DNA from 3 places in the Sphingomonas sp. NY01 genome. Region 2 is predicted to be linked to each of the others. Evidence: riboswitches for the same ligand, from Rfam matches in the RefSeq annotation. Region 2 holds a riboswitch; each other region holds the start of a gene.
The links. A riboswitch is a leader RNA that binds a small molecule or an ion and turns the genes downstream of it on or off. The one in region 2 is predicted to bind cobalamin.
Positions count from the first base shown of each region.

Region 1: it holds a riboswitch for cobalamin, as region 2 does, so the genes downstream of both, NPJ82_RS01865 (HoxN/HupN/NixA family nickel/cobalt transporter) here and NPJ82_RS16905 (TonB-dependent receptor) in region 2, are expected to answer to the same signal.
Region 3: it holds a riboswitch for cobalamin, as region 2 does, so the genes downstream of both, NPJ82_RS06205 (TonB-dependent receptor) here and NPJ82_RS16905 (TonB-dependent receptor) in region 2, are expected to answer to the same signal.

Region 1 covers NZ_CP101722.1:365,464-375,695, reverse strand. Annotated here, with positions in the region: gene NPJ82_RS01885 (oligosaccharide flippase family protein) at 1-1,406, shown strand, start outside; gene NPJ82_RS01880 (hypothetical protein) at 1,399-1,674, shown strand; gene NPJ82_RS01875 (phytoene desaturase) at 1,697-3,172, opposite strand; gene crtY (lycopene beta-cyclase CrtY) at 3,169-4,332, opposite strand; cobalamin riboswitch at 4,621-4,863, shown strand; gene NPJ82_RS01865 (HoxN/HupN/NixA family nickel/cobalt transporter) at 5,048-6,091, shown strand; cobalamin riboswitch at 6,113-6,316, shown strand; gene cobW (cobalamin biosynthesis protein CobW) at 6,501-7,550, shown strand; gene cobN (cobaltochelatase subunit CobN) at 7,558-10,232, shown strand, end outside.
Region 2 covers NZ_CP101723.1:208,906-219,137, forward strand. Annotated here, with positions in the region: gene NPJ82_RS16860 (class III extradiol ring-cleavage dioxygenase) at 1-388, shown strand, start outside; partial or broken gene NPJ82_RS16865 (SDR family oxidoreductase) at 418-1,062, shown strand; partial or broken gene NPJ82_RS16870 (IS3 family transposase) at 1,219-2,341, opposite strand; gene NPJ82_RS16875 (NUDIX domain-containing protein) at 2,642-3,115, shown strand; gene NPJ82_RS16880 (VOC family protein) at 3,263-3,646, shown strand; gene NPJ82_RS16885 (helix-turn-helix transcriptional regulator) at 3,729-4,385, shown strand; gene NPJ82_RS16890 (alpha/beta fold hydrolase) at 4,521-5,531, opposite strand; gene NPJ82_RS16895 (MerR family transcriptional regulator) at 5,528-6,298, opposite strand; gene NPJ82_RS16900 (epoxide hydrolase family protein) at 6,519-7,673, opposite strand; cobalamin riboswitch at 7,996-8,235, shown strand; partial or broken gene NPJ82_RS16905 (TonB-dependent receptor) at 8,450-10,232, shown strand, end outside.
Region 3 covers NZ_CP101722.1:1,232,543-1,242,774, reverse strand. Annotated here, with positions in the region: gene NPJ82_RS06205 (TonB-dependent receptor) at 1-1,699, opposite strand, end outside; cobalamin riboswitch at 1,839-2,046, opposite strand; gene cobU (bifunctional adenosylcobinamide kinase/adenosylcobinamide-phosphate guanylyltransferase) at 2,072-2,584, shown strand; gene NPJ82_RS06195 (TetR/AcrR family transcriptional regulator) at 2,615-3,241, shown strand; gene NPJ82_RS06190 (glycosidase) at 3,278-4,393, shown strand; gene NPJ82_RS06185 (alpha-amylase family glycosyl hydrolase) at 4,390-5,997, shown strand; gene NPJ82_RS06180 (glycosyltransferase family 4 protein) at 6,008-7,018, shown strand; gene NPJ82_RS06175 (MarR family transcriptional regulator) at 7,160-7,621, opposite strand; gene hppD (4-hydroxyphenylpyruvate dioxygenase) at 7,686-8,747, shown strand; gene hmgA (homogentisate 1,2-dioxygenase) at 8,928-10,205, shown strand; gene maiA (maleylacetoacetate isomerase) at 10,202-10,232, shown strand, end outside.

The sequences.
Region 1 (10,232 bases), on a different replicon from region 2:
TCGTGGTCAGCGTGGTGATCTCCCGCTTCTTTCTCTCCCCGCCCGAGATGGGGCTGTATTCGATCGCATTGTCGGCGGCGATGATGGTGTCGATCCTGCAGGATTTCGGGATCAGCCGGTTCATTTCCGGCGAAAAGGACCTGAGCGACGCGCAGATCCGCACCTGTTTTTCGGTATCGCTGATCTTTGCGCTCAGCATCGGCTTCGTTATCCTCGCGCTCGCCTGGCCGGTGGCGCGCTTCTATGGCGATGCGCGCCTGACGCCGCTGCTGGCGATCGTGGCGGGGTCGTACCTGCTTGTCCCCTTTGGCATCGTGCCCAGCGCCTTGCTTCAGCGCGACATGGATTTTCGCTCGATCTTTCTCGTCAATGTCGGTGCCGCGGTGGTCAATGCCGCCGTCGCGCTGGGGCTGGCGGCGGGTGGCCATTCCGCCTTTTCGCTCGCCTGGGCCGCGGTCGCGCAGCAGGGCGCGCGCGCCGCGATCGGCCTGTGGCGCAGCGGTGCCCGCCCGCCCTTTCCACCGCGGCTGAAGGGCGCGGGGCCGATCCTGCGCTTCGGATCGAACGCGTCGCTTCTTTATATCAGCTCGGCGGTCGGCACCCGCAGTCCCGAGCTCGTCATCGGCCGCGTGCTGACGCTGACCGCGGTTGGGCTGTACGGCCGCGCCGTCAGCCTTGCCGCGCAGTTGCAGATGCTGGTCAGCGGCGCAGTGGACGGCGTCTTCTACCCCGCCTTTGCGCGCCTGCGCGACGAGGGCGCCCCGCTGGGTGCGCCCTATCAGCGCGTCGTCGCGGCCTATAGCGCGGCGACCTGGCCGGCGATGGCGTTCCTTGGCGCCGCCGCGACGCCGATCGTGCTTATGCTGTACGGCCCACGCTGGGTCGGTGTCGCGCCGCTGCTGCTCTGGGTGTCGCTGGCGCAGGTCTTCTTTACCGCGCTGCCGCTGCATATCGAGCTGCCGATCCTGCTCGGCCGTATCCGCCGGCTGGTGCTGCTCAACGTCGCCGATACCGTGGCGTCGGTCGGGCTGCTGCTGCTTGGAGCGCTTTGGGGGCTTGAGTGGGCGGCGGTGTCGCGGCTGGGCTATGGCATTGCGTGGTTCGCGATCTATGTCGGTCTGATGCAGACGCTGACCGGATTCCGCTGGCGGGCGATGCTCGTCATCTATGCGCAAAGCCTGATCGCCACGATCGCGACGATCGCGCCGCTGCTCGCCGCCTATCGCTGGTTCGTCGCGCCGGCCGCGATGCATTTCGGGCAGCTTGCCCTGTGCGCGCTGCTCGGCTGTGCAGGCTGGGGGGTGGCGATCTTTGCGGTGCGCCACCCCGTCCGGCACGAGGTACTGGCGGTGGCGCAAGGGGTCCTGTCGCGCCTGCCCGCCGGACGAGTGCCGCGGCGTGGCTGATCCGCAGGGGCTCGGCGACCCGGATCAGGCGGCCTTTGCCTGGGCCCGGTTCCGCGAGATCATGGCGTGGATGACGCTCGCTTCGGCCATTGCAGTGGCGGTGGCGATCGCGGCGCTGGCGCACAGTTTCGGGCCGTTGCACCTGGTGACGATGCTGGGCGTCATCGCCGGCGTCGGCGGATCGGTGATGCTGGCCGGTGCATTGATGGGGCTGGCGTTTCTCAGCTCCGGCACCGGCCATGACGAGGATGTGGATCGGCTCGATTAGAGCGGTGCCGGCCCGCTCCCCCTCAGCGATCCTCCAGCATCAGCCGCGCCGTCGCCTTGGCCGAGCCGACCACGCCCGGAATCCCCGCCCCCGGATGCGTGCCGGCACCCACGAAATACAGGTTCGGGATCGCATCGTCGCGGTTGTGCACCCGGAAATAGGCGCTCTGCGTCAGGATCGGCTCCAGCGAGAAGGCCGAGCCCATATGCGCGTTCAGGTCGGTCGCGAAGTCGCTGGGCGCATAGGAGAATTTGGTTACGATCCGCTCATGGATATCGGGGATCAGCCGCCGGCCGACCTCGTCCAGGATGCGCTTTTCCAGGATCGGCCCGACCTCGGCCCAGTCCATCGGGAACTTGCCCATGTGCGGCACCGGCGCCAGCGCGTAGAAGGTCGAATGCCCCTCGGGCGCAAGGCTGGGATCGGTGACGGTCGGGTGGTGCAGATAGAGCGAGAAATCCTCTGCCAGCACCCCGTGATCGTAGATGTCGGTCAGCAGCCCCTTATAGCGCGGCCCGAACAGGATCATGTGGTGCGGGATGCCCGGCCACGTCCCTTTGATCCCGAAATGCACCACGAACAGCGACGGCGAATATTTCTTGCGCTCCAGCCGGTTGGTCACGCGCTTGGCCGAGCGATTGTCGCCCAGCAGGTCGCGGTAGCTGTGCATGATGTCCGCGTTGGACGCGATCGCATCCGCCTGCCCGGTCCAGCCGCTCCTGGTCACCACGCCCGTCGCGCGGTCACCCAGCGTCTCGATCCGCGTGACGGGATCGCCCAGCCGTACCACGCCGCCAATCCGCTCGAACTGCGTCACCATCGCGGCGACCAGCCGGTTGGTGCCGCCGCGCGCGAACCACACGCCGCCGTCGCGCTCCAGCTTGTGGATCAGCGCATAGATCGCGCTCGTCGTCATCGGATTGCCGCCGACCAGCAGCGTGTGGAAGGACAAGGCCTCGCGCAGCTTCTCCGACTTCACGAACTTGGACACCATCGCGTAGACCGAGTTCCACGCTTGGTACTTCGCCAGGGCCGGCGCCGCCTTCACCATCGACGCGAAGTCGAGGAACGCGACATGGCCCAGCTTTTCATAGCCTTCCCGGTACACGCCCGCCGCATAGTCGAGGAAGCGCTGGTACCCGGCAACATCGTCCGGCTCCAGCTTGGCGATCTCGGAGCGCAGCAGCGTGTCCTCGTTGGTATAGTCGAAATTGGTCCCGTCGACCCAGTTCAGCCGGTAGAAGGGGTTGACCGGATCGAGCACCACATCGTCCGCCATCTCGCGGCCGGTCAATTGCCACAGCTCGCGCAGGCAGTTGGGATCGGTGATAACGGTCGGCCCGGCATCGAAGGTGAAGCCGTCGCGTTCCCAGTAATAGGCCCGCCCGCCCGGCTTGTCGCGCGACTCCACGATCGTGGTCTGCACGCCCGCCGATTGCAGGCGGATGGCGAGCGCCAGCCCGCCGAAACCCGACCCGATGACGATCGCGGTCTTCATGCGCGGGCCCCCCTCAGCGCGGAGATCGCGCGGCCGATCGGCACCGGCGGCCGGCCGGTCAGGATACGCGCCTTGTCGGCCATGGTCGATTGTCCTGCATAGAAGCGCCCGATAAGGCCGGGCGCCAGTCGATAGAAGCGCTCAAGCACGCGGTAGCGTTCCTCGGGCTCGGCGGCCCGAAACAGCATGGTGTCGAGCATACGATAGAATTTGCGCGCGTCCCAGGCGTCGCGCGCCAGACCATAGGTCAGGTCGTGCAGGTCCGCGCCTGCAAAGTCGCGCCGCGCCGCGATCGCGCTGGCCGTGCGGATCGCATCGGGCAGCGAATAGCCGGTGGTCGGGTGGAACAGCCCGGCGCGCATCCCGGCCTTGGGCGTCTTGGCCCCGCCCGATCGCCAATAGGCCTCGAAATTGCCGCCCATCGCCACCGGCAACACGCCGGCTTCCTCGCGGACGACCTCGGTGACGTCCCAGTCCATTGCCGCGGCATATCGCTCCAGCCGCGGCACGATCGCCCCGCGGTTGAGGTCGGCGGAGGTCGAATAATAGGTGTCCTCGACGAAGATGCGGTCGACCCCGAAGGGCAGGACGTAGACGAAGCGGTAACCGTCCACCTGCTTCACCGTCGCATCCATCACCACCGGCCGCTCGCGCCCGTGCGGCGCCGCCAGCGCCAGTTCGCGCCCGACGAATTTCTGCCATCCGCAATCCAGCGTGGACAGGTCGCCGGTCCCGCGCGTGTCGATCACGCCCTTTGCCTCGATCCGGTCGCCATCGGCCAGCACCACCGCGGTCGCCGATACGCCCAGCGCCTTGCGCCCTAGCAGCAGCGCCTGTTCGGGCAGGGTGGCGCGCACCACCCGGTCCAGCCGGCTGCTCTCGATCGAGTAATAGGGCTGCGCGATCGTCCGGCCATGCGCCGGAAACGCCACGTCATAGCTGGCCCAGGCATGGGCGACGGCGCGCTCCACGATCCAGCGGTCGCCGCGCGCGACATCGCTGCCGAAGAACGACCACAGGTGGTTGCCGCCGATGCTGTCGCCCGCATCGACCAGCCGGACGTCGAGGTCCGGGTGCCGTCCTTTCAGCGCCAGTGCGACCAGGCTACCCGCCAGACCCGCACCGACGATCGCGACATCGCATGCGATCATGGAAGCCATATCCGCTCGCTACCCCAAACCGCGCACGACGCAAACCACTTACGCAAAAGCACCCTCTCCCCACCGGGAGCATCAGGACGCCCGTGCGCTGCCGATGTGGCCCCTCTCCCCTCCGGGGAGAGGGAGGGGCCCGCCGCGAAGCGGTGGGAGGGTGAGGGGCCGCCAAGCAGCGCATCGCCCGCGGCATCCCCTCACCCTTCCCACTGCCTGACGGCAGCGGGCCCCTTCCCTCTCCCCGTGGGGGAGAGGGATCGAAGAAGCTTGCCCCCCGCCCCCACACCCCCTACCCCAACCCCCGATCGCGCCGGTGCCCCCACAAGGGGCTTAAAAGGGAACACGGTGAAAGGCGGCCGTCGAGCCGCCCCAATCCGCGGCTGTCCCTGCAACTGTAAGCGGCGAGCGCGGTGCCGGACGTGCCCCATCAAGGGCACAGCCACTGGACCGAACGGGTCGACCGTTCGATCTGGGAAGGTACGGCACCGTGGCTGTGACCCGCGAGCCAGGAGACCTGCCGGCGTCAGGTCGCTCTTGTCCGCCGGTCCAGGGGATGGCCGCGGCACGGCTGGTCCGTTGAGCGACGCGCACCCAGGCGGCGGGGGCCGCCACGGCGACGCGTGGCCGGCCGCTCATGGCGTCCGGCCGGCCCTGCGGCGCCGGCCACCGGTTCGCGCCGGTGGCAGGCCCCCGTCATGTCGGACGCCCGCCGGATTGCCGCATGACCCGATCCAATACCTCGTTGAAACGCCGCATCGCCGCGTTGTTCGCGCTGCTGATCCTCGCCAATTTCGCCTGCTGGGCCTGGGCGCTTGCGCTCGCCCGCCACGATGCGCTGCTGCTCGGCACCGCCGCGCTCGCCTGGGGGCTGGGCCTGCGCCACGCGGTCGATGCCGACCATATCGCGGCGATCGACAACGTCACCCGCAAGCTGATGCAGGACGGCCAGCGCCCGGTCGCCGTCGGCTTCTGGTTCGCGCTCGGCCATTCCGCCATCGTGCTGGTCGCCGCCGTCGCGGTCGCGCTGACCGCCAACGCGCTCGCCCGGTTCGAGGCGTTCGGACAGGTCGGCGGCGTCGTCGCCACCGGCATCTCCGCCACCTTCCTGTTCGCCATCGCCGCGATGAACCTCCTGATCCTGCGCTCGGTCTGGGCCAGCTTCCGCCACGTCCGCGCCGGCGGCATCTATGAAGAGGCCGATCTCGACATGCTCACCGCCGCGCGCGGGCCATTGTCGCGGCTGTTCCGGCCGATGTTCCGGCTGGTCACCAAAAGCTGGCACATGGCGCCGCTCGGCCTGTTGTTCGGGCTCGGCTTCGACACCGCGACCGAGGTCGCGATCCTGGGGCTTTCCGCCGCACAGGCCGCCGATGGCATGAGCATCGCCACCATCCTCGTCCTGCCCGCGCTGTTCGCCGCCGGCATGGCGCTGGTCGACACCGCGGACGGGGTGGTGATGCTCGGCGCCTATCGCTGGGCGTTCGTGAAGCCGATCAGAAAACTCTACTACAACATCACCATCACCCTCGTCTCCGCGATCGTCGCGATCGCGATCGGCGGGATCGAGACGCTGGCCCTGATCGCCGACAAGCTGGACCTTCGCGGCGGCGTGTGGACGCTGGCCACCGATCTCGGCGGCAGCTTCAACGGCCTGGGCTTCGCGATCGTCGGGCTGTTCGTCGCCTGCTGGCTGGTCAGCTTCGCCATCTACCGGTGGAAGCGGTTCGACGACACGCCTGTTGTCGGCCCCGCACCCGCCCGCTAAAGCCGTGGCCGGGGCGGATCATCCGCCCCGACGCGCGCCGGTGCCCCTCAAGGGCTTTGAATGGGAATGTGGTGCAAATCCACGGCTGTCCCTGCAACTGTAAGCGGAGAGCGCGCGGCACACGCCCCTTTGTAGGGGCAGCCACTGGGTTTCGATCCGGGAAGGCCGTGCCGCGATCGCGACGACCCGTGAGCCAGGAGACCTGCCGGCGCGGTGTCGCTCTTGCCCGGGTCCAGGGGATGGCCAAGGCACGGTTCTCCGTCTGAGCGACGACACTGGATGCGGCCGGGGTCGCAACCGGTGCGTGGCTTCGGACGCCTGCCCCGCGTCCGCCCGGAGTCCGCGTGCCCGCCGTCAGGCAAGCCCCGTCCGTTTTGTCGTTGATGCAAGGCGCGGGCGGAGAATGCACATGCCGGATCTTTCCCCGGATCTATCCAAAGTCCCCGTCACCATCGTCACCGGCTTTCTGGGGGCGGGCAAGACGACGCTGATCAGCCACCTGATCCGCGCCGCGAACGGCCGCCGCCTCGCGGTCGTGGTCAATGAATTCGGCACGCTCGGCGTCGACGGCGACATCTTGAAGGGGTGCGCCATTCCCGATTGCCCGGCGGAAAACATCGTCGAGCTGGCAAACGGCTGCATCTGCTGCACCGTCGCCGACGATTTCGTGCCAACCGTCGAAGCCTTGCTCGCGCTCGACCCACGCCCCGATCACATCCTGATCGAAACCTCCGGCCTCGCGCTGCCCAAGCCGCTCCTGAAAGCATTCGACTGGCCCGCGATCCGCTCGCGCATCACCGTCGACGGCGTCATCGCGCTGGCGGATGCGGAGGCGGTCGCCGCCGGCCGTTTCGCATCCGATCTCGCCGCGGTCGACGCACAGCGCGCCGCCGACCCCGGCCTCGACCACGAAACCCCGCTGGCCGAGGTGTTCGAGGACCAGCTCGCCTGCGCCGATCTCGTGCTGCTCACCAAGGCCGATCTCGCGGGGCCGGGCGGCCTCGCCGCCGCCCGCGCCGTCATCGCCGCGCAGGCGCCGCGCCCGCTGCCCGTGGTCGAGCTGACCGACGGCATCATCGATCCGCGGGTCGTGCTGGGTCTCGGCGCCGCCGCCGAGGACGACATCGCCGCCCGCCCCTCGCATCATGACGGTGCCGACGATCACGAGCATGAGGATTTCGACAGCATCGTCGTCGATCTGCCCGAAATCGCCACGCCCGACGCGCTCGCCGCCCGGATCGAGGCGCTGGCCGCCTCGCACGACATCCTGCGCGTGAAGGGCTATGCCGCGGTGTCGGGCAAGCCGATGCGCCTGCTCGTCCAGGCGGTGGGCGGCCGCGTCCGCACGCAATATGACCGGCCGTGGCGCGCGGACGAGGCGCGCGCCACCCGCCTCGTCGTCATCGCCGAGCATGACCGCATCGACCCGCCCGCGATACGGACCGCGCTGGCGGGCTGATCCGGCCATGCATCTCGTCTTTCGCGAGAGCCACGGACTGGAGGAGGGCGCCGTGCCACGGGATCTGGGGCAAAGCCCCGGCGACCTGCTGGTGCTCTCCTTCTCCGACAGCGATCTGCGTGCCTTTGCCGCCGGCTGGCAGGGGGCGGGGCGCGCTTCGCTGCGCCTCGCCAATCTGGAGCAGCTCGCGCACCCGCTGTCGGTCGACACCTATGTCGAGCGCACCGCGGTACATGCAAAGGCGATCCTGATCCGCCTGATCGGCGGCCCCTCCTATTGGAGCTACGGCCTGTCGCAGATGGAGCGCATCGCGCGCGACCACGGCATCGCGCTTGCCGTCCTCCCCGCCGATGGCCGCGAGGATGTGCGCCTCGACAAAGCCTCCACGCTCCCCGTCCCCCTGCTCCGCACGCTGGCCGGGCTTTGCGAACAAGGCGGCCCCACCGCCGCCGGCCAAGCGCTCGACCTGTTGGCACAAGCCGCCAACCTCCCGTTCGTGCTGAGCGAAGTCGAAGCACAAGCCCCACCTCCCATCCCCCCCGTAGGCGCCTGGAACCCCACCTGCCCCGCCGCCTTCGCGCTCACCGCCAAGGCCCCCATCGTCCTCATCCTCTTCTACCGCGCCTATCGCGTCGCCGACGACATGGCCCCCATCGCCGCACTTCGCTCGGCGCTGGAGGATCGCGGATTTGCCGTCCTCCCCCTCTATCTCCCCTCCCTGAAAGCCGAGGAAGCACAAGGCTGGCTCCACCGCTGGATCGCGCACCTCGCCCCCGCGGCCATCCTCAACGCCACCGCCTTTTCCGCCCCCCTCGACACAGGGGGCGCCCCGATCTTCCAGGTCGCTCTCGCCACCTCCACCCACGCCGCATGGGCCGACGCCCCCCGCGGCCTCTCCCCCGCCGACCTCGCCATGCACATCGTCCTGCCCGAGGTCGACGGCCGCCTCTTCGTCGGCGTCGCCAGCTTCAAGGAGGACGCCCCTCACGACCCCGCGCTCGACTTCGCCCCCCGCCGCCACCGCCCCGACCCCGAACGCGTCCCCGCCATCGCCGCGCGCGTCGCCGCGCACGTCCGCCTCGGGCAAACCCCCGCCACACGGCGCCGCACCGCGATCATCCTCTCCACCTATCCCGGCAAGGCACACCAGATGGCGCACGCCGTCGGCCTCGACGCCATCGCCTCCACCCACGCCATCCTCGAAGACATCGGCGCGCCCCCCGCCCCCGATCTGGCGCAGGCCCTCGCCACGCGCACGATTCGCTGGCCGCTTGCCGACTACCGCGCCGCGCTCGCCACGCTCCCCCCCGCCCTGCGCGACGACCTCTTCGCAAGCTGGGGCGAACCGGCCGGCGACGCCTTCCACTTCCCCGCCATCGCCCACGGCAACACCCTGATCGCGCTGCAGCCCGAGCGCGGCCGCCCCGACACCCGCGCCGACGACTATCACGACCTGTCGCGCTGCCCGTCCCACGCCTATGTCGCCTTCTACCTCTGGCTCCACGCCCGCGGCACCGACGCCGTCATCCACGTCGGCGCCCACGGCACCCTGGAATGGCTCCCCGGCAAGGCGGTCGCGCTGTCGGGCGCGTGCTGGCCCGACGCGCTGGTCCGCGACCTGCCCGTCCTCTACCCCTTCATCGTCAACGATCCGGGCGAGGCCGCGCAGGCCAAGCGCCGCATCGGCGCCGTCACCCTCGGCCACGCGCCCCCGCCGCTGGTCCGCAGCGGCACCGGCGCCGGCCTCGCCCGGCTGGAGGCGCTGCTCGACGAATTCGCCAGCGCCGACGGCCTCGACCCCGCCCGCCGGGACCGGCTGCGCACCGACATCACCGACGAAGCCGCCGCCGCCGGCCTCGCCATGGGCACCGACATCGCGAGCATCGACGCGTTCGTCTGCGACGTGAAGGACAGCCAATATGGCGACGGCCTGCACGTCTATGGCCGCGGTCCGCAAGGGCAGGCCGAGCGCGCCGGCCTCCTGGCCGGGCTGGCCGGCGCCCATGTCCCCCCCGGCCCCGCCGGCTCGCCCCATCGCGGGCGCAGCGACGTGCTGCCCACCGGCCGCAACCTTTACACCATCGACCCGCGCGCCACCCCCTCGCGCGCCGCGCACCAGCAGGGCATCCGCCTCGCCGACGAACTCGTCCGCCGCCATCTCCAGGACGAGGGCGACTGGCTGCGCACCCTGGTGGTCGATCTCTGGGGCTCCGCCACGATGCGCACCGCGGGCGAGGAATTCGCCATGGCGCTCCACCTGCTCGGCGTCGAGCCGGTATGGGACCACCGCTCCACCCGCGTCACCGGTTTCGAGATCCTGCCCCTCGCCCGGCTCGACCGCCCCCGCATCGACGTCACGCTGCGCGTCTCCGGCCTGTTCCGCGACGCCTTTCCCACCCTGATCCAGCTCTTCGGCCAAGCCGTCCGCGCGCTCGCCCTTCGCGACGAACCCGTCGACCGCAACCCCTTCACCGCCCGCGAAGCCACCCCCCGCGTCTACGGCCCCGCCCCCGGACGCTACGGCATCGGCCTCGGCGACCTCGGCGAGACCTACACGCCACAGGCGCGCGCCGCCGCCGGCCACGCCTGGCTCGCCGCCTCCGCCCACGCGCTCGACGCGGGCGACGCGCACGACCCCGCCGGCATCGCCGCACGGGTCGAGACGGCGCAAGGCTTCGTCCA
Region 2 (10,232 bases):
CGAGATGTCCGTCGAGCGGGGGCTGAACCCGGCCCTCCATGTCGCTGCCGGGCGCGCCCTCGCGCCGCTGCGTGAGGAAGGTGTGCTGATCCTGGGTTCGGGCATGAGCTTCCACAACATGCGCGCCTATGGCGACCCGCGCTCGACGCCCGGCTCGCAGGCGTTCGACCAGTGGCTGGCCGAGAGCATGGAACTGGATGGTGCGCAGCGAGCCGAGCGTCTGGCGCATTGGGCCGATGCGCCATCGGCGCGGTTCGCCCATCCGCCCGCCAAGGAGGAGCATCTGCTGCCCCTGATGGTCGCGGCCGGCGCGGCCGAAGGCGAAGGCGCCCGGGTCTATGCCGAGGAAGTGCTGTCGACCGCCATCTCGGGTTTCCGTTTCAACTGATCTCACCGCGTCACTGAAGGAGAATTATCATGACCATCGCCGTCACCGGCGCGACCGGCCAGCTTGGCCGCCTCGTCATCGAAAGCCTGAAGCGCAAGTCGACCGGCGAGCCGATCGTGGCGCTGGTGCGCTCGCCCGAAAAGGCCAGCGACCTGGGTGTCGAGGCACGCGCGTTCGATTACGCGCAGCCTGTGACGCTCGCTCCGGCACTGGCCGGGATCGACACGTTGCTCTTGATCTCGTCGAGCGAGGTCGGGCAGCGCGAGGCACAGCACCGCAACGTCATCGGGGCCTCCAAGACGGCGGGCATCAAGCGTATCGTCTACACCAGCCTGCTGCACGCCGACCGATCGCCGATCAGCCTAGGCGAGGAGCACCGTGCGACCGAAGCGCTGCTGGCGTCCTCCGGTATCCCGACGACCCTCCTGCGCAATGGCTGGTACACCGAGAACTACACCGGCTCGATTCCCGCAGCCCTGGAGAATGGCGCGCTCGTCGGCAGCGCTGGCGAGGGACGCCTGTCGCTCGCGACCCGCGCCGATTATGCCCAAGCCGCAGCCATCGTGCTGACCAGCGACGGCCATGAGGGCAAGACCTATGAGCTGGCCGGCGACGACGCGGTGACGCTCGCCGACCTTGCCGCCGAGATATCGCGCCAGACCGGCCGCGACATCTGAGCAGCCCCCACCGGGTGGTCCGGGTAGATAGTTAGTGCATCGTCGTCTGAGCCTCACCCCGTCTCTGGTCCGGTCTTTATGAGAAAACCGGCTCTCTTTGAGCCTCACCCCGTCTCTGGTCCGGTCTTTATGAGAAAACCGGCTCTCTTTTCGTCAGGGCAGGCATGCCTGCCCTGACGAAAAAGCGCGCTCCATCGGGGTCTGGTTGCCGAGGGAGCTATGCGGACGGTGCTCGTTGTAATCACGCCGCCACGCCTCACATTTTACCCGTGCGTCGTCCAAGCTCAAGAACCAGTATGCGTTGAGGCATTCGGCCCGCACCCGGCCGTTGAACGCCTCCGCAAACGCGTTGTCGGTCGGCTTTCCAGGCCTGCTGAAGTCCAGCACCACATCATGCTGGTAAGCCCACAGGTCGAGATCCTTCGAGATGAATTCCGGGCCATTATCCAGACGAATACGCTTGGGACGACCGTGTACCACGGCAATGCGCTCGAGCGTCTCGACCACGTCAGAGCCGCGGTAGCTCGTCCGTACGTCGAGCGCTGGCGACACACGGGTGAAGTTGTCGACGATCGAGAGCACCCGGATCTTGCGACCGTCGAACAGCTGGTCCGACAGGAAATCCATCGACCAGCACTCGTTGGGTGCCGTCGCCGGCGTCCGGTCATCGCGCAGCTTCGCCTTCACCTTGCGCTTGGGCGTCTTGTTGCGCAGCTGCAGCCCGAGCTCACGATACAGCCGATGAGTGCGCTTGTGGTTGATCTCCCAGCCCTCCCGTCGGAGCAGCACATGGATGCGTCGGTACCCATAGCGAACACGGGTCGCAGCCAACTCCTTGATCCGCATCTTGAGGCCGGCCTGATCGAGGCGGCGCGACTGATAGCGCTGGGTCGATCGATTGATCGGAAACGCGCTGCAGGCTCGCCGTTCGCTGACCTGGTAGCTCGCCTGCAAATAGCCGACGATCTCCCGGGCTCGACCAGGCCCTACATTTTTCGGCGGATGACGTCCTGCAGCATTTCCCCTTCGACAAGCTCAGGACAGGGTTATCCAGGCTGAGGTTCGCCACCAGCCGCTTCAGCCGGACGTTCTCCTCCTCCAGCACCTTCAGGCGCTTCATCTCCGACGGCATCAGCCCTCCGTATTTGCTGCGCCATCGGTAATAGGTCTGGATCGATATGCCGGCCTTTCGGCATACCTCCTCCACGGTCGTTCCATCCTCGGCCTGCTTCAGGATGAACGCTATCTGCTGCTCGCTGAACCTCGACTTCTTCATCGGCGGATTCCCTCGTCCGGCACCTGCCAAACCTAACCGGGAATTTCTCACAAAGAATGGACCAATCCGAAGGGCTCAGGTCAGACCTTCGCACCTAGTGCGATGGCCACGATCCAACTCAGAAGATCGAGTAACGTGGAGAAGCCGAACGTCATCATTGAAGAATGATGCAACGGCGGGAGGTGCGTAACAGGGTGTTCGCGTTGTCGCTATGCGCCGTCGCTCGCCCGTGTTTCCCGGTTGGGGATCGTTTTCGGGCACTAATGGTCCGGCCGTAGAGTTGGCTGACAGGAGCACGCGATGGCATGGCACCACCGGGTAGTCGGAAAAGCCGCTCGGGCGGTTTGGCGCATCACGAAACCGCGAACGATCGGCGTGCGGGCTGTCCTACTGGATCGGGATAACCGGATCGCGCTGGTGCGACACACCTACACTGACCAATGGTATCTGCCCGGCGGCGGCGTGAAGAAGGGCGAGAGTACGGCAGCAGCGATAGCTCGGGAGCTTGCCGAGGAGGTCGCCATGGAGAACGCCTCGATTGAACGTGTCCTAGGCGTGTACCACAGCAAACGTGAGAGCAAGGACGACCACATCGTGATCTTCGTCGCTCGGGCAGGGTCGCCGGGCGGGGACCGGCTACAACGTGCCAACTTGATGGAGATCGAAGAAGCCGAGTGGTTCGCGCTCGACAAGCTCCCGGCATCGACCTCGCCAGCTACGGCCCGGCGGATCGCAGAGTACCGGGCCGGTGCGTCGGGTATGGGCGATTGGTAGCCGGCTCGCAGGCTTTCCCGATCAACGATCGTTGATCGGGAAAACATGCCGGCGCCGCTCGATTGGCGCGTGAGAGGAGTTGGATGACAGGTTATCGGAAGCGCGCCATCATGAGCTGAGCTAAGCCGTGTCGCAAGGAGACCTGACATGCCGGCTACGCTTCGTCATTTCGCGATTAACGCCGACGATGTTCCCAGGGCCAAGCGCTTCTACGAGCAGGCTTTCGAGTGGACCTTTGCCCCGTGGGGTCCGCCCAATTTCTACCAAGTGAAGAACGCGGGACCGGAAGTGCAGGGTGCGTTACAGGAGCGGCGCGAGATCATTCCCGGCGCGAGGTCCGCGACGTTCGAGACCAGCTTCGGCGTGGACGACCTCAAGGCCACGATTGCCGCAATCGAGGCGGCCGGCGGTGAGATCGTCATGCAGCCCTACCGGATCGAAGGGGTAGGCGAGCTGATCTACTTCCGCGACACCGAAGGCAACATCGCCGGGGCTATCCAGTTCGAGCCGGGGTATGCCATTGGACGATGACGGCTTCGATGTACGATCGTTAGGCGCTACGTTTCGGAGTGGAGCGCTGATCGGATGGCATGAGCATAGCTGGGGCCAGTTCGTGTTCGCCACATCCGGCGCTATGTGGGTGCGGAGCGATCACGCGATCTGGCTAACTCCGCCGACCCGCGCAATTTGGCTGCCGGCGGGCGTCCGCCACAGCATCGTCGTGCGTGGTGAGGTATCGCTTCGCACGCTCTATATCGCGAGAGATCGCGCAATCGGTCTTCCTGGCGTGCCGACGGTCGTCGAGGTCGTTCCGCTGTTGCGGGAGCTGATCCTTCGCATCGTCAAGGTTGGTATGCTGGCGAGAGACACGCCGACGCACGCCCGCATGGCCAGCTTCCTCTTGGATTTGTTGCTTGAGGCCGAACCCCAAGACCTCATCCTGCCGCTACCATGCGACGCACGCGCGCTCCGCCTCGCCGATCGCATTCGCAGCGATCCGGCTGATCCCACGGGCCTTGGTCAATTAGCGGTCGCGAGCGGCGCCAGCCTCCGAACGCTTCAACGCACCTTTACCGCCGAAACCGGTCTGACCCTCGAACTGTGGCGGCAGAAGGCGCGACTGCTGCACGCCGTGATCGGCTTGTCGAACCGCGAGAGCGTGACGAATGTCTCGATGGATTGTGGCTACAGGAGCGTCGGCGCGTTCATCGCGGCTTTCCAGCGACACTTCGGGATCACACCAGGCCGGTACTCGGCATCGTCGGCCTGAGGCTGGAGCCGATCAACTTCGCTTTCCCACAAACGAACGGGCAGCGAGACGGCGGGAGCGTTCCCGTTGGGATCGAGTTTTGGGAAGGCAGACAACCTTCCCAAAAGCCGTCGCGGACGTAGCAATTGAGAAAATCTACCGGCCTAGATGGCTGGCCCATACAGCTATAGCGCCGGCGATGGCCGGATCGCTTTCCGTCTCCAACCCCATTGATTGCATCGGCAACAAGCCCGGTGGGGCGACCTTGTAGAAGTGTGTCAGGTTCGGGAATGTCGCGACTTCCGTTGGCAGCGTCGTCCGGCTGGCGCGCAGCATCTCGGCGTGCGCTGCCGGGACGGAATCGTCCCGACCGCCCTGAACGATCAGTACCGGAGCTTGGACTTTAGCCAGTGCAGCGACCGGATCGACGCGATCGGCACTGCGCAGATAGGCAAGTCCCGGCTCGGGCATGGACGCAAGCATAGCGGTTTGCGGATTCGACTTTGCCTCGTCCGAGGGAGCCTGACCCGCCCGTATGGCGGCTGCCGTTCGATCGAACATCGTCATGTCTGGCGTGACGCCAGGAGGGGACATGGCTGCGACCTGCGCACGCAGGATCGACAGGATCGGCAACGCTGGGCCAGACAGGCTGACCACACCGTCGATCACCGCGCCGGATGGACCTGCGGCGAGCAGCGATGCCACCACGGCACCCTCGCTATGTCCGGCCACAAGGAGCGGGCGCGTCACGACGGTGCGGCGAAGCAGGTCCAGCCCGGCCTGCGCGACTTCGACGCGGGTCAGAAAGTCGATGTGCCGGCGGGCGGCGTCGGCGTCGATCGTGCGCGACCCCGTGCCGGGACCGATCTTGGCCATACGCAGGACGGTGAAGCCCCGCTTCCCGAGCTGGCGCGCCAGGTCGGCATAGGCGTGCGGGCGCATGTTCATTGACGGATAATTGCCGTCCACGTCGCTGTAGAGCGATCCGGGAATGAGAAGCACCGCGCCGCGTACAATGCCCTGCGGCATCGTGATGCGGCACGCGATCTCGACACCCGATACGGTAACGGTCGCATCGCGCTCCTGCGGAGCGGCGGCTTTCAGATTACTCGCGGTCATGCAGGTGGCTCCGACGATGATGGTGGCGAGGACGGTGCGGCGGTTCATTGCACGCGCCCCTGAAGGACGGTTTGGGCGTGGCAAACCATCGCCTGCTCCATGAAGACGGCCATGCCTGGATGCAGGGCGTCGTACATCGATCGGAAATCCGCATGATCGACATACATCCGGCCGAGTGAGGCATAGGCTGCCGCATCGGGAAGCCACGAACGACACACCCAGCGATAGTGCCGGCCCGCCAGTTCCTGCGCCGCATTGGAGGAGGGCGTACCCCCTGCCTCGATCAGCGTGACGATTCCAGCGTGGATGGCGTCGATCTCCGCCTTGAAGTCGAGCAATTGGGCCGGTGACAGGCCCTCCATCCTCGCCTTGGCATCACGGACCGCGACGTCGCCCAAATCGCCGAAGCGGGCCACGATCTCTGCTTCCCATTGGGCCTGCTTCTCGGCCGAGACACCGTAGAAGAGGCGATGGTCGTCCAACGCCTTGTCGGCATCGAGTGACGCCAGCGTCCGGTCGATCGTCTGCGCCAGATCGCGGCGCTGGGCGATCTCTTCATCGATCCGGCGGCGCAGATCGAGCAACGCAGCGCGCGTGTCGAAGGCAGGATCATCAAGGATGCGGGCAATCTCCGCGAGCGGCAGGCCAAGTTCGCGGTAGAACAGGATATGCTGAAGGCGCAGCATCTCCGCCTGCCCGTAATAACGATAGCCGTTCTCGCCGATGTCTGGCGTCAGCAGTCCGATATGATCGTAATGGTGCAGGGCACGAACGCTGACCCCCGACGCTTTCGCCACCTGTTTGACTGTCCGCATGATCTCACTCCGAATCGCTACGCCATGCTTGTGCGGGATGACGTTGCGTCAGGGTCAAGGGGTGAGAATGAGCGTGAGCTACTTTCCCGATTAGGAACGGCACGCGAGACGGCCGGGGCATTCTCATTGGGATCGATTTACGAGAAAGCGGGAATGCGGCTTGTTTCCGCGCCGTTGCCGGCCAGTGCGCAGATCAATACGGCAGCGTCAGTCGCGGTGGTCAGCGAAGCGGTCGGAAAAGTGTGCGAATCTCTTCTGCGAGGGCTGCCGGTTGCTCAAGGGCCGCGAAATGCCCGCCCTTGTGCATCACGCTCCAGCGCTGGACATCGCATACGCGCTCGACCCAGCTTCGTGGCGGCATCGGCAGCTCGCGCGGGAAGACCGCCACGCCCAGCGGTACCTGCACCCTTTCGCCGCGCGCGAACGCCAGGGGGTTGAGCCTGTTTTCCTTATACAGCCGCAACGATGCGTCGATCGTCCCGGAGAACCAGTACAGGGCGATGTTGGTGATGATCGTGTCCAACGGAATCGTGCGTTCGAGATCGCCGTCGTGGTCGCTCCACGCATCGAACTTTTCGATCATCCATGCGGCAAGCCCGATCGGGCTGTCCGACAGCGCATAGGCGAGGGTCTGCGGCCTCGTGCCGTGCAGCGCCGCATAGGCCCCGTGCTCGGCCGCGAATATCCTCGCCCGGTCGAGGAATGCTTGCTCGTCCGCTGTGATGGGCTCGACCGCGTCATCGATGCAGGGTGCGAAACTGCCGGGGATGTAATTGACGTGGACTCCGGTCAGCGCCTCCGGCCGCTGCCGTGCCAGCCACAGCGACACGCCTGCACCGATGTCACCACCCTGCGCTCCGTAGCGATCGTAGCCCAGTTCCGCCATCAGGCTTGCCCACATGTCGGCAATGGTCCGGGAGCTCACGCCAATCGACCGCGGTGCCTGACTTAAACCATATCCCGGCAGGGAGGGTACCACCACGTCGAACGCGTCCGCCGCGTGCCCGCCATGCGCCGCCGGGTCGGTAAGGAGCGGCAGGATACGCTCCATCTCGATGAACGATCCCGGCCATCCATGGGTGATCACGAGGGGCATGGGGGCGGGGCCGACGCCGCGCTGATGGATATAGTGAACGTCCAGTCCGTCGATGCGGGAAACGAACTGGGGAAGCCGGTTGAGCCGTGCCTCGGCCGTGCGCCAGTCAAATCCATCGGCCCACCGGTCCGCCAATTGCCGCACCAACCGTAAACTGGTGCCGTCCTCGCCGCTGCCAGGATCGATGGGGTTGGGCAGGCGCGCTGCAATCACGCGGCGCCGCAAATCACGCAGCGCCTCGTCCGTGATCGCGATCCTGTGTTCCCGTGCCGCCACCATCACTCCTGTTCATTTTGGAAAGGACGTCTAGGCAGAGGTCCTGATCCGACACATAGCTGGTCTAGCACCCGCCCGGCCCGATAGGGCAACAACTTGGGATGCCGGGAAATGAGCGGCCAGCGAGACGGCCGGGGGATTCCCATTGGGATCGCGAAATGGGAATTTATCCAGTGTCTCGATATCCCGTTTGATAGGTGTTTTGGGACACTGCGGCGGGTGATTGTCCGGCAATGCCGATCGCATGATAGGGTAGCTATGGGCAATCTTGCAGATTGACGGTGCCACGGGTACGCGCTTCTCGTCGGGCTGGATGTAGATCCTGCCGGGCAATGATCGCGCTGGTGTCCTGAAAGGGGCTTAAAAGGGAACACGGTAAGGGAGGCAATCTCCCCCAAACCGAGGCTGTCCCTGCAACTGTAAGCGGCGAGCGAGACGTACATCGCATTTTCCGTTGGAGGATGCAGCCACTGGATCAGCCACCACATCGGCAACGATCCGGGAAGGCCGTATGTCGAGCGACGACCCGTGAGCCAGGAGACCTGCCAGCGTCTGGTCGCTCTTGCTTTGGCCCAGGGGATGGTCGGGGCACGGTTCTTCCGTCTGAGCGACGAACGAGCGGCGGGGGCCGCATCAGTTCGTGTCGCGGGCGTTTGCGTCCGGCCGTAGACACGCGCCGACCGTTCGCAGCGGACGCCCCTGCCCAAAGTCGCTTGGCGCATGGGGGGATGGACATGACGGTTTTGAAATTACGCGCAGAGTTACTCGGATGCGCAGCGATGATCATTGCGTGCAGTGCAACGCCCGCAAACGCGCAGACGAAGGATGCGGACGCCGGATCAACACAGGCTTCAGCCGACGAAGTCGTCGTCTTCGGTCGGGGCGAGGCGAAGATCGGCGTAGCGCACGCGGCGAGCGAAGGCACCGTTGCCGGTGCCGACCTGCTGGTTCGGCCGCTGCTTCGCGTTGCCGAACTACTCGAAGCGGTCCCTGGGATGGTTGCCGCGCAGCACTCCGGCAGCGGCAAGGCGAACCAGTATTTCCTACGTGGTTTCAATCTGGATCACGGCTCCGACTTCACGACCTATATCGATGGCGTGCAGATGAACCTGCGGACGCATGGTCATGGACAGGGCTATCTCGATCTGAATGGGCTGATCCCCGAGATCGTCGCGCGCGAAGATTTCCGGAAAGGACCGTACCGCGCCGATGGCGGCGACTTCGCCCTGGCTGGTGCCGCCTACATGACGACGATCGATGGCTATGCCCGGCCCTGGATGTCGATCGAGGGCGGCTCCTACGGCTATGGCCGGGTCGCGGCGGGCGGCACGATCGACGATGTCGGCTCCGGCAAGCTGACGCTGGTGGCGCAGGCCAAGGTCTATGACGGACCATGGCAGGAACCCGAGCATCTGCGTCACGCATCAGGGTTTGCGAAATACATCGCTCCCGCCGGTGCGGGTCAGGTCGAGGCGTCGCTCAACGCCTATCGCGCGACTTGGCGGCCGACCGAGCAGATCCCCGAGCGGATCATCGGCACGGCGCTGTGCAAGGACGTGTTCTGCTCGCCCGATCCAACGGCGCGGGGTGAAACGACGCGGCTTATCGGCAACATCGCGGTGCGCCAGCCCGACTGGCATGCCAATGTCTATGGTCAGTTCTACGACTGGTCGATGTATTCCAATCCGACCTACACCGACCCGGACGGGACCAGCGCGCAGATCCGCCAGTTCGACAGACGGTGGATCGTCGGCGCGCGAGGAGAAAAGCGCTGGACGCTCGGGCCTGCGCTTGCCGTGTCGATCGGCACGGAGGAACGCTACGACCATATCGGAAGCGTCGGCGTCTATCGTACGAGCGCGCGTTCGTTCCTGTCGTCGCTGGGCCGGTATCACGTCGAGGAGGCGTCGGCTGCTCTCTACGGCGATATGACCTGGACACCGGTCGATGGCCTACGTTTTATAGGCGGGGTCCGAGGTGACTATTATCATTACACCGTGCGGGCGCGCGACGAAGCTGCGGCGATCGCGGGCGCAGGCAGTGGGGACGACGCCATCCTGTCGCCTAAGGCATCGGTGGCCTATTCGCCGACCGATCGCCTCGAATTCTATGCCAATTGGGGGGCGGCTTTCACTCGAACGACGTGCGCGGTGCGGTCAATGTCGAGACTCCGGTGCCTGTGCTGGTGCGCGGGGACGGCCGCGAACTCGGCGCGCGCTGGCAGTTGCCCGGCTTTTCGCTGACTGCGACCTATTGGTGGCTCGATGTGGGCAGTGAACTCCGCTTCGTGGGCGATTCCAACGCGGTGGAGCCGACTGGTGCCAGCAAGCGGCGCGGCTATGAGCTGGTTGCGTTCTGGCGGCCGAAGCCTTGGCTTGCGCTCGACGGAAACTACACGGCAAGCCGGTCACGCTATGACAATGGCGATCGCATTCCCAATGCCTTTGAGAACGCGGCATCGGCGGGCATCGCGCTGGTGCTCGATCCATGGGAGGCGAGCGTCCGCGTACGTCACCTCGGCCCCTATCCCCTGATCGAGGACAACAGTGTTCGCGATTCCGG
Region 3 (10,232 bases), on a different replicon from region 2:
CGAACGCCCAGCGGTAATCGGCATTCACCGTCACGCTGTGATCCGGCCGCCGGGCCAGCCGCCGCCCGAAACCGGCGGTGCCCGCCGAGCGATCCTCGGCGTCCAGATAGGTATAGGCCGCACTCAGCCGCAACGCCTCGACCGGCACCAGCGCCAGGGTGAACTCCAGCCCCTGTGACCGTGCCCGCGCGACATTGTCATAGGTACCGAACGGCCGCCCCGCACAGATGCCGGAAAGCGGCGCGGCGCACGACACGAAGGTGATCAGGTCGCGCGAGGTGCGGTGGAACCATGTCGCACTCGCCTCGATCGCACCGTCCAGCGCGCGCTGCGTAATGCCCGCGTCCCAGCCCTTCGACCGTTCGGGATCGAGCAGCGCGTTGCCATATTCGCTCTGCAACTGGTACAGCGTCGGCGCCTTGAACCCTTCCGAATAGCTGCCCCGGAACAGCGTATTGCCGCCATTGGGCGACCAGACGCCGCTGGCCGATACCGTGGTCGCGCCGCCGAACACGTTATGGTCGTCATGGCGCACGCCGCCCGTCACGGTCAGCCCTGCGACGGGCGTCACCGCCAACTGGCCATAGACGCTGAACAGCCGCGCCCGCCCGCGCGTTTCCGGCCCGCCAAAGCTCGTGGTGGTGAACCGCGTCACCTCGCGCTCCGCGCCGAACGTGCCCTGCACCGCGTCGCTCAGGTCGAGCAGCCCCTGATATTCTATACGCTCGTTGCGGCCATTGCCGCGAAACGTCTCGGTCGGCACCCCGTCCGGATCGATGTTGCGCCGCCGCGTCTGCGTATAGGCATAGCCCAGCCGGTTGCGCAGCCGCCCGTCGAACAGCGCCAAGTTCGCGCCGCCATAGCCGACGAACTGCTTCGACGTGCCATATTCGCGCGTATCGCCAAAGGTGAAGGCGGGTGCGGGAAAGCCGTCAATCTCCGTCCGGCCATCCGAATAGAATCCGCGCAGGTCCAGCGACAGGTTGGTGGCAACGTCCACCGTCACGCTGCCATTGGCGCCGTAGTTGCGATATCCGTCGCGCTCGGTCCCGCCGGCAAAGGCGGACAGGCCGTCGCTGGTGAAATACCCGCCGCCAAGGCTCGCCGCGACCGGCCCCGCCTTGCCCGACACGTTCGCGAACACCTGCCCCGTATCGCGCCAGCCCCCTTCCGCGCGCGCGTTGACCGACAGTGCCTCGGTCGGCTGCCGCGTGATCAGGTTCACCACACCGCCGATCGCCTGGCTGCCCCACAGCACCGACTGCGCACCCCGCAGCACCTCGATCCGCGCGATATTCCCCACCAGCAATCCGCCGAAGTTGAACCCGCCGCCGGGCGCCGACGGATCGTTCAGCTTGATGCCGTCGATCAGTGCCACCGTCTGGTCGGTTTCCGCACCGCGGATGCTGACCCCGGTCTGCGTGCCGATCCCGCCGTTGCGGGCGATGGTCACGCCGGGCGTCTGGCGCAGCAGGTCGGCCACCGCCACCGACTGGCGCCGCGTGATCTCGGCGGTGTCCAGCACGCTTATCGCCTGGCCCACCCGGTCGATCGGTTGCGCGGCGCGGTTGGCCGTCACCACGATGCGGTCGTCGGCGCCCTGCACCTGTTCCAGTCCGGCATTGGACTGCGCGCTCTGGCCCCAGGCCGGCAGCGCGGCGAGCAGCACCGGCGCCGCCAATAGATATCGAATCGTCACAGCTCTTGTTTCCCCCTTCGCGTTCGCAACAGGGGGCACGCGCACGGGCGGCGCCGAACAAGCCCCGCTGCACCCACGCCCCCAAAGACGTCGTCACGCGAGGATCATTCCTCGATCGCCCGGCACACCCCGTCCGCGCGAAGGACAGACCGCGACAGGCAGGTCTCCTGGCTCCCGGGTCAGCGCCGCGCCCGGCCTTCCCGGATCAACTCCAGTGGCATGGGGATGGGCGAGGCTCGCCGGTCACAGTTGCGGGGGCAGCTTCGGATCACGCCGGCCCGGTCCGGGCGTCGCTTCCGAATTCCCTTTTCATCCCGTCTCCGGGAACCTGTCACGCTTGCGCCCTTAGGCGGGGGCGGGCACGGGGGCAAGATGGCGACGACGTTGTTCCTCGGGGGTGCCCGCTCGGGCAAGAGCCAGCTGGCCCAGACCGCGGCGGAGCGCTTCGCCGCGCCGCTGATCTACTGCGCGACGGGCCAGGCGTTCGACGACGAGATGGCGGAGCGCATCGCCCGGCACCGTGCCGATCGCGACGCGCGCTGGACGACGATCGACTGCCCGGTCGCGCTGCCCGCGGCGATCCGCGAGGCCGTGGGCGGTGCGATCCTGGTCGATTGCCTGACCCTGTGGCTGACCAACGTCATGCTCGGCGATCACGACGTCGCTGCCGCCCGCGCCGACCTGCTCGCCGCGATCGGCGAAGCGCGCGCGCCGCTGTTCCTCGTCTCCAACGAGGTGGGGCTCGGCCTCGTCCCCGAAACCCCGCTCGGCCGCACCTTTCGCGACGAGGCCGGCCGGCTCAACCAGGCGGTGGCCGCGGTGGTGGAGCGTGCCTATTTCGTCGCCGCCGGTCTGGCGCTGCGCCTGCAGCCGCCCGATATTTGACGTGCGCGACCCCGCCCGCAAAAGAAGATCATGCCCACCGACAAACGCACCACCGGACGACCCACCCGCGAACAGGCGCAGCAGATCAACGACCTGGTCCTCACCGGCGCGCGCGAGGCCTTTTGCTGCCGCGGCATCGACGGCACCTCGATGGAGGAGATCGCCGCTGCCGTCGGCGTCAGCAAGCACACCATCTATCGCCGCTATCCCGGCAAGATGGCGCTCCTCGATGCGGTAGTGACGCGCGACCTTGAGCGACTGGCCGAGGCGTTCGTCGAGGGCGACGGCGCGGAAAATCCCCTCGCCTCGCTGAAGCGCGCCTCGCGCCATTTCTTTGGCTTCTGCCTGTCGCCCGACAATGTCCGCTTCATGGCCTTTCTCACCTCGGAGGCCGCCTATTCGGAGGAGCTGCGCACCCGCTTCGCCGCGTGGAACCGGATCATGTCCGCGCCCATGCTCGACCGCATCCGCCACGCGCAAGCCGCCGGGCTGCTCCGCCAGGCCGATCCGACCTGCCTCTACCATCTGCTGGGCGACCTGCTCGACGGCCCGACCCGGCGCCTCCAATTCGGCCTGCCCGATCCCTTTTGCGGCCTTTCGCCGGATGCGTTTTTCGAGGAACGCTGGCGCGTCTTCCTGCGCGACGCCGCGATCTGAAGGAACGCCGGCCCACGCCGCCGCGTTCGCGCCCGCATGGCCGACGACTTCCTGATCTTCCGTCCCGACGATGTCGACCTCGCACGCTCGCCGCTGCGTCGCGGGATCGCCGAGCCGACCTATGTGCTGGGCGCGTTCAATCCCGGCATGGCGCGATTGCCGAACGGCAACCTGCTGCTGATGGTCCGCATTGCCGAGGCACTGGCGCAGCCGGTGGTGGACGGCCATGTCCGCGCCATCCGCTGGACGCCCGGCGGCTATGTGCTCGACCGCTACCCCCTTGCCGGCGTCGACATGACCGACCCGCGCCAGTTCGCGCTGAAGGGCCATGCCCACCGCATGCTGGCGCTCACCTCGCTGTCCTGGCTGCTGCCGGTCGAACTCACCCCCGATGGCGAGCGCATCGTCGCGGTCCATTACGACAAGGTGATCGAGCCCGCCGCCCCCTATCAGGATTACGGGGTCGAGGATGCCCGGATCAGCCGCATCGCCGATCGCTGGTACATGACCACCTGTTCGGTCTCTGCCGAGCGTCACTGCACCACCCTCCACATCTCCGACAACGGCATAGATTACCGGCTGGAGGGGATCGTCCTCGATCATCAGAACAAGGACATGATCCTGTTCGAAGGGCTGGTCGGCGACCGCTTCATGGCGCTGACCAGGCCTTTGGGAGAGGTGTATTTCGCCTATCCCGAGGACAGCCCCTATGTCGGCGGCCCCGCGATCAACTTCGCCGCCTCCCCCGACGCGCTCCACTGGAAGCCGCTGGAGGCACCCGGCATTCGCGCGCGCAAAGGCTCCACCTCGGCGATGAAGATCGGCGGCGGCACGCAGCCGGTGCTGACCGATGAAGGCTGGCTGACCCTCTATCACGGCGTCGAGCGGCGCGAGACGGTCGGCATCTATCGCAGTTTCTGGGCGCTGCTCGACCGCGACGACCCCACCCGCATCCTGCGGCTGGAGGACGATGCGCCCTTGATTGAGGCCGCACCCGCCCTCACCGCCGACATCGCGCACCAGATGTACCTGCCGACCCCCGTCGTCTTTTCCACCGGGCTGGCCGATGGCGGCGACCATTATCTGGTCGCCAGCGGCGAGGCCGATCTCGCCTGCCGGATGACCCGCCTGCGCAAGGATCGCTTCCGATGAGCATATCGGCCCCGGACGTGACCACGGAAGCACCATGGTGGCGATCCGCCGTCCTGTACCAGATCTATCCCCGCTCGTTTCAGGACAGCGACGGCGACGGCATCGGCGACCTGAACGGCATCGCCGCGCGGCTCGATTATCTGGTCGATCTCGGCGTCGATGCGATCTGGATCTCGCCGATCTTCCCCTCGCCCATGGCCGATTTCGGCTATGACGTGGCGGATTATTGCGGGATCGATCCGCGTTTCGGCACGCTGGCCGATTTCGATGCGCTGCTCGCCGCCGCCCATGCCCGCGGGCTGAAGATACTGCTCGATTTCGTGCCGAACCACAGTTCGGACCAGCATCCCTGGTTTCGCGAAAGTCGCGCGTCGCGCACCAACCCGAAACGCGACTGGTATCTGTGGCGCGACGCCGCACCGGATGGCGGCGTGCCCAACAACTGGATCAGCGATTTCGGCGGCCCCGCCTGGGAATGGGACGAGGCGACCGGCCAATATTACTATCACGCCTTTCTGAAGGAACAGCCAGACCTCAACTGGCGCAACCCGGATGTGCGTGCGGCGATGCTGGACGTGCTGCGCTTCTGGTTCGCTCGCGGCGTCGATGGCTTCCGCATCGACGTGCTGTGGCACATGGTCAAGCACGCCGATTTTCCCGACAATCCGCTGAACCCCGCCTGGCACGTCAGCATGGGCGAGATGCACCGTGTGCTGCAACTCCACTCCACCGACCAGCCCGAGGTGCACGCCATCGCCGGCGACATGCGCCGCATCGCCGACGATTACAGCACCCCCGGCGAGGAGCGCGTGCTGATCGGCGAGATCTACCTGCCGCTCGAACGCCTGATGCACTATTACGGGCAGGACGAAAGCGGCGTCCACCTGCCCTTCAACTTCCAGTTGATCGACGCCCGCTGGGACGCGCGCACGCTGGCGCAGATGATCGCCGATTATGAGGCAGCGCTCCCCCCCGGCGGCTGGCCCAACTGGGTGCTGGGCAACCATGATCGCCCACGCAGCGCCACCAAGCGCGGAGCCGAACAGGCCCGTGTCGCCGCCATGCTGCTGCTCACCCTGCGCGGCACGCCCACCCTTTATTATGGCGACGAACTGGGGCTGGAGGATGCGACCATCCCGCCCGACCGGGTGCAGGACCCGCGCGAGTTGCGCGAACCCGGCCTCGGCCTCGGCCGCGATCCGGTTCGCACACCGATGCCATGGGATGCCGGCCCCCATGCCGGCTTCTCCACCGCCGAACCATGGCTTCCGCTCGGGGCGGACTGGCGGACGCGGAACGTCGCGGCCGAACGGGATGACCCGGCCTCGATGCTGTCGTTGCACCGGGCGTTGCTCGCCCTGCGCCGCCGCCATCCCGCGCTCGGCGTCGGCCAGTTCCGGTTGATCGAGGCGGAGGGCGATGTTCTCGCCTATGAACGCGTCTGCGGCGACGACCGCATCGTCGTCGCGCTCAACCTCGGCACGACGCCGCACCCCGTCATCCTGCCGCCGGGCGCATGGCGCCTGCTGCTGTCCACCACTCCCGACCCCTTCACCGATACCCTCGCGCCCAACCAGGGCGTCATCCTCCAGCCAGAACGGTAACGCCCTTTTCATGAAGATCGCGATGATCGCCCCGATCGCCTGGCGCACCCCGCCGCGCGCCTATGGTCCCTGGGAACTCGTCACCAGCCTGCTGACCGAGGCGCTTGTCGCGCGCGGGGTGGACGTCACCCTGTTTGCCACCCAGGACAGCATCACCGCCGCCACCCTCGCCGGCCCCGTCCCCGCCGCCTATTCCGAAGATCCCTCGATCGACGCCAAGGTATGGGAGATGCGCCATCTCTCCACCGTCTTCGCGCGCGCGGCCGAGTTCGACCTGATCCACAACCAGGCCGACTTCCCCGCCCACGCCTTCGCGCCCCTCGTCTCCACCCCGATGGTCACCACCATCCACGGCTTCTCGTCCGACCGGATCCTGCCGATGTACGCGCCCTATCAGGACCGCGTGCACTATGTCGCGATCTCGAACGCCGACCGCCACCCCGCGCTCCGCTACGCCGCCACCATCCACCACGGCATCCCGGTAGACGACTTCCCCTTCGACCCCGTCGGCAGCGATGACCTCCTCTTCTTCGGCCGCATGCACCCCGACAAGGGCGCCCGCGAAGCGATCGACGCCGCCCGCGCCACCGGCCGTCGCCTCCACATGGCCGGCATCGTCCAGGATCAGGGTTACTGGGACCGCGACGTCCAACCCCATGTTGACGGCACCCGGGTCATCTATCACGGCCCGCTCGGCGGCGAGGACCGCACCCGCGCACTCGGCAACGCCAGGGCGCTTCTCCACCTCATCAACTTCGACGAACCCTTCGGCCTGTCGGTGGTCGAGGCGATGGCCTGCGGCACCCCGGTCATCGCGATCGACCGTGGGTCGATGCCGGAGCTGATCGAAGACGGCGTCAACGGTTTCCTGGTAAAGGACGTGGCGGAAGCGGTAAGGGCGATCGACCGCCTCGACACCATAGACCGCGCCGCCTGCCGCCGCACGGCGGTTGAGCGCTTCTCGATCGACCGCATGGCCGACGCCTATATCGCGCTCTACCGCGACATCCTCGGCACCTGAACCCCTTTCCCCTGCGGGGAGCATCAGGTAAACAGCGCCCCGCGCTGTTTGATTCATGCCGGGGGCATGAACGACCTGATGCTGGAGGGGCCCACTGCCAAAGGCAGTGGGAGGGTGAGGGGCCGCCAAGCAGCGCAGCCTCTACGACCCCAAAACCGCCCGCTCCATCCTTCGGAGCATCGCGGTAAACCCCGCCAGTTCCTCCTCCGAAAACTCGGCAAACAACCGCGCCTCCAGTTCCAGCGCCTTGGGCGCCACCTGTGCGTACAGTTCCTCTCCCGCCGCGGTCAGCATCAACAGGTGCGACCGCCGGTCACCGTCATGCGGCACCCGCGCCACCAGACCGCGATCGGCCAGCGCGATCGCGGCGCGGCTGACCGTCACCTTGTCCATCCGGCTCCGCTCGCAGATCGCCGACTGGGCGATGCGGCCCTCTTCCGCCACGATCGCGACCAGCCGCCATTCGGGAATGCTCAACCCGAAAAGTTGCTCATACGCACTGGCGATATGCCCGCTCACCAGATTGGATGCGATCGACAACCGATAGGGCAGGAAATCGTCCAGCCGCAGCACCGCCGCACCGCCGTCTTGCGATCGTAACATTTGACACCATCCTTCCCGTGCGGCACATTGGTAACCAACGATACCAGATCAGGAGTTGGATGCCATGTCCGTCGAAACGAACCCGCTGGGCCTGGACGGCTTCGCCTTCTGCGAATTCACCTCGCCCGAACCCGAAGCGCTGGCCCGCCAGTTCGAGATGATGGGCTTTGTGCCTGCACATCGCCACCCGACCAAGGCGATCACCCGCTATGTGCAGGGCCGCATCAACCTGCTGCTCAATGCGGAGGAAACCGGCCAGGCCGCCGACTTCCGTGCCGAACATGGCCCGTCGGCCAGCGGCATGGGCTTTCGCGTCACCGATCCGGCCGCGGCGCACGCCCATGCGCTTCAGCACGGCGCGGTCGCGGTCGATCCCTCTGTCGGCGCGCTGGGCGCGGACAGCTTCGCGGTCGAGGGGATCGGCGGCTCCTATCTCTACCTCGTCGCCGCCGGCAGGGACATGTACGCCGACTGGATCGAAATCCCCGGCTGGCAACAGGCGGCACGGGAAAACAGCGTCGGGCTCGACCTGCTCGATCACCTGACCCACAATGTCCGCCGCGGCGAGATGCGCACCTGGTCCAGCTTCTACGGCCGCATCTTCGGCTTCGAGGAGCAGAAATATTTCGACATCAAGGGCAAGGCGACTGGCCTGTTCAGCCAGGCGATGATCGCCCCCGATCAGGCGATCCGCATCCCGCTCAACGAAAGCCAGGACGAGAACAGCCAGATCGAGGAATTCATCCGGCAATATCAGGGCGAGGGCATCCAGCACCTCGCGCTGACCACCGACGACATCTACACCACCGTCGAAAAACTGCGCGAGCGCGGCGTGCGCCTGCAGGACACGATCGAGACCTATTTCGAACTGGTCGACAAGCGTGTCCCTGGCCATGGCGAGGATCTGGAACGCCTTCGCAAGAACCGCATCCTGATCGACGGCTCGGTCGAGCGCGGCGAGGGACTGCTGCTCCAGATCTTCACCGAGAACATGGTCGGCCCGATCTTCTTCGAGATCATCCAGCGCAAGGGCAATGAAGGCTTCGGCAACGGCAATTTCCAGGCGCTGTTCGAGTCCATTGAACTCGATCAAATTCGTCGGGGCGTCATCACCGTCGACGCTTAAGAAAGAAGTGGATCACGCGAAGGCGCGAAGACGCGAAGAGGTACCGTCCCGGGCAAGCGATCGCGTCAGCGATCAAACCGATGCCTGCGGGTCGATATGGGAAGGCCGCTCACGCGGCATACGCATCATCTTCGCGCCTTCGCGTCTTCGCGTGAACAATCTTCTTGCAGGAGATCGGCGATGACCGACTACACCCCCGGCTTCGGCAACCACGTCTCGACGGAGGCCGTGGCCGGCGCCCTCCCCATCGGCCGCAACTCGCCGCAGCGCCCCGCCTTCGGCCTCTATGCCGAGCAACTGTCCGGCACCGCCTTCACCGCGCCGCGTCACGAGAACCGCCGCTCCTGGCTCTACCGAATGCGCCCCACCGCGGAGCATCCGCCGTACACTCGCTACGAGGGCGCCCCCCGCTTCGCTCCCGGCACCGTCGAAGGCCCGCTGCCCCCCAACCGCCTCCGCTGGGACCCCATCGCCGATCCCGCCCCCGGCACCGACTGGCTGGACAGCCTGACGACGATGCTCGCCAACCGCGACCCCGCCGATCTCGAGGGCGTCGCCATCCACCTCTACGCCGCGAACAAGGACATGCACGACCGCGTCTTCATGGACGCGGACGGCGAACTGCTACTCGTCCCCCAGTCCGGCCGCCTCGCGATCTTCTCCGAACTCGGCCGCCTCGACCTCGCCCCCGGCCAGATCGCCCTCATCCCCCGCGGCGTCCGCTTCCGCATCACCCTCCCCGATGGAGCCGCCCGCGGCTATGTCTGCGAAAACCACGGCGCCCTGTTCCGCCTGCCCGATCTCGGCCCGATCGGCGCCAACGGCCTCGCCAATCCCCGCGACTTCGAGACGCCGCACGCCTGGTATGAGGATCGGGATACCCCCACACAGGTCGTCCAGAAATATCTCGGTCATCTGTGGACGACCCAACTCGATCACAGTCCGCTCGACGTCGTCGCGTGGCACGGCAATCTTGCGCCCTGGCGCTATGACCTGTCGCGCTTCAACACGATCGGCACGGTCAGCTTCGACCATCCCGATCCGTCGATCTTCACGCTCCTGACCTCGCCCTCCGACGTGCCCGGCCGCGCCAATGCCGATTTCGTCCTGTTTCCGCCGCGCTGGATGGTGGCGGAGGATACGTTCCGCCCGCCCTGGTTCCACCGCAACGTCATGTCCGAGGCGATGGGCCTCATCACCGGCGCCTATGATGCCAAGGCGGAAGGGTTTCAGCCCGGTGGCCTCTCGCTCCACAACCTCATGGCCGGCCACGGGCCGGACCTCGCCAGTTGGCAGGGCGCCTCGCATGCCGCATTGAAACCGCACAAGATCGACGGCACGATGGCGTTCATGCTGGAAAGCTGCTGGCCCTATCGCCCCACCCGCTTCGCGCAGGATCATGCGCAGCTCGATTACGATGCGGTGTGGAAGGACTTCCCCAAGGCCCGGCTGCCGTGACCCTGCGGCTGCACGGCTATTGGCGCT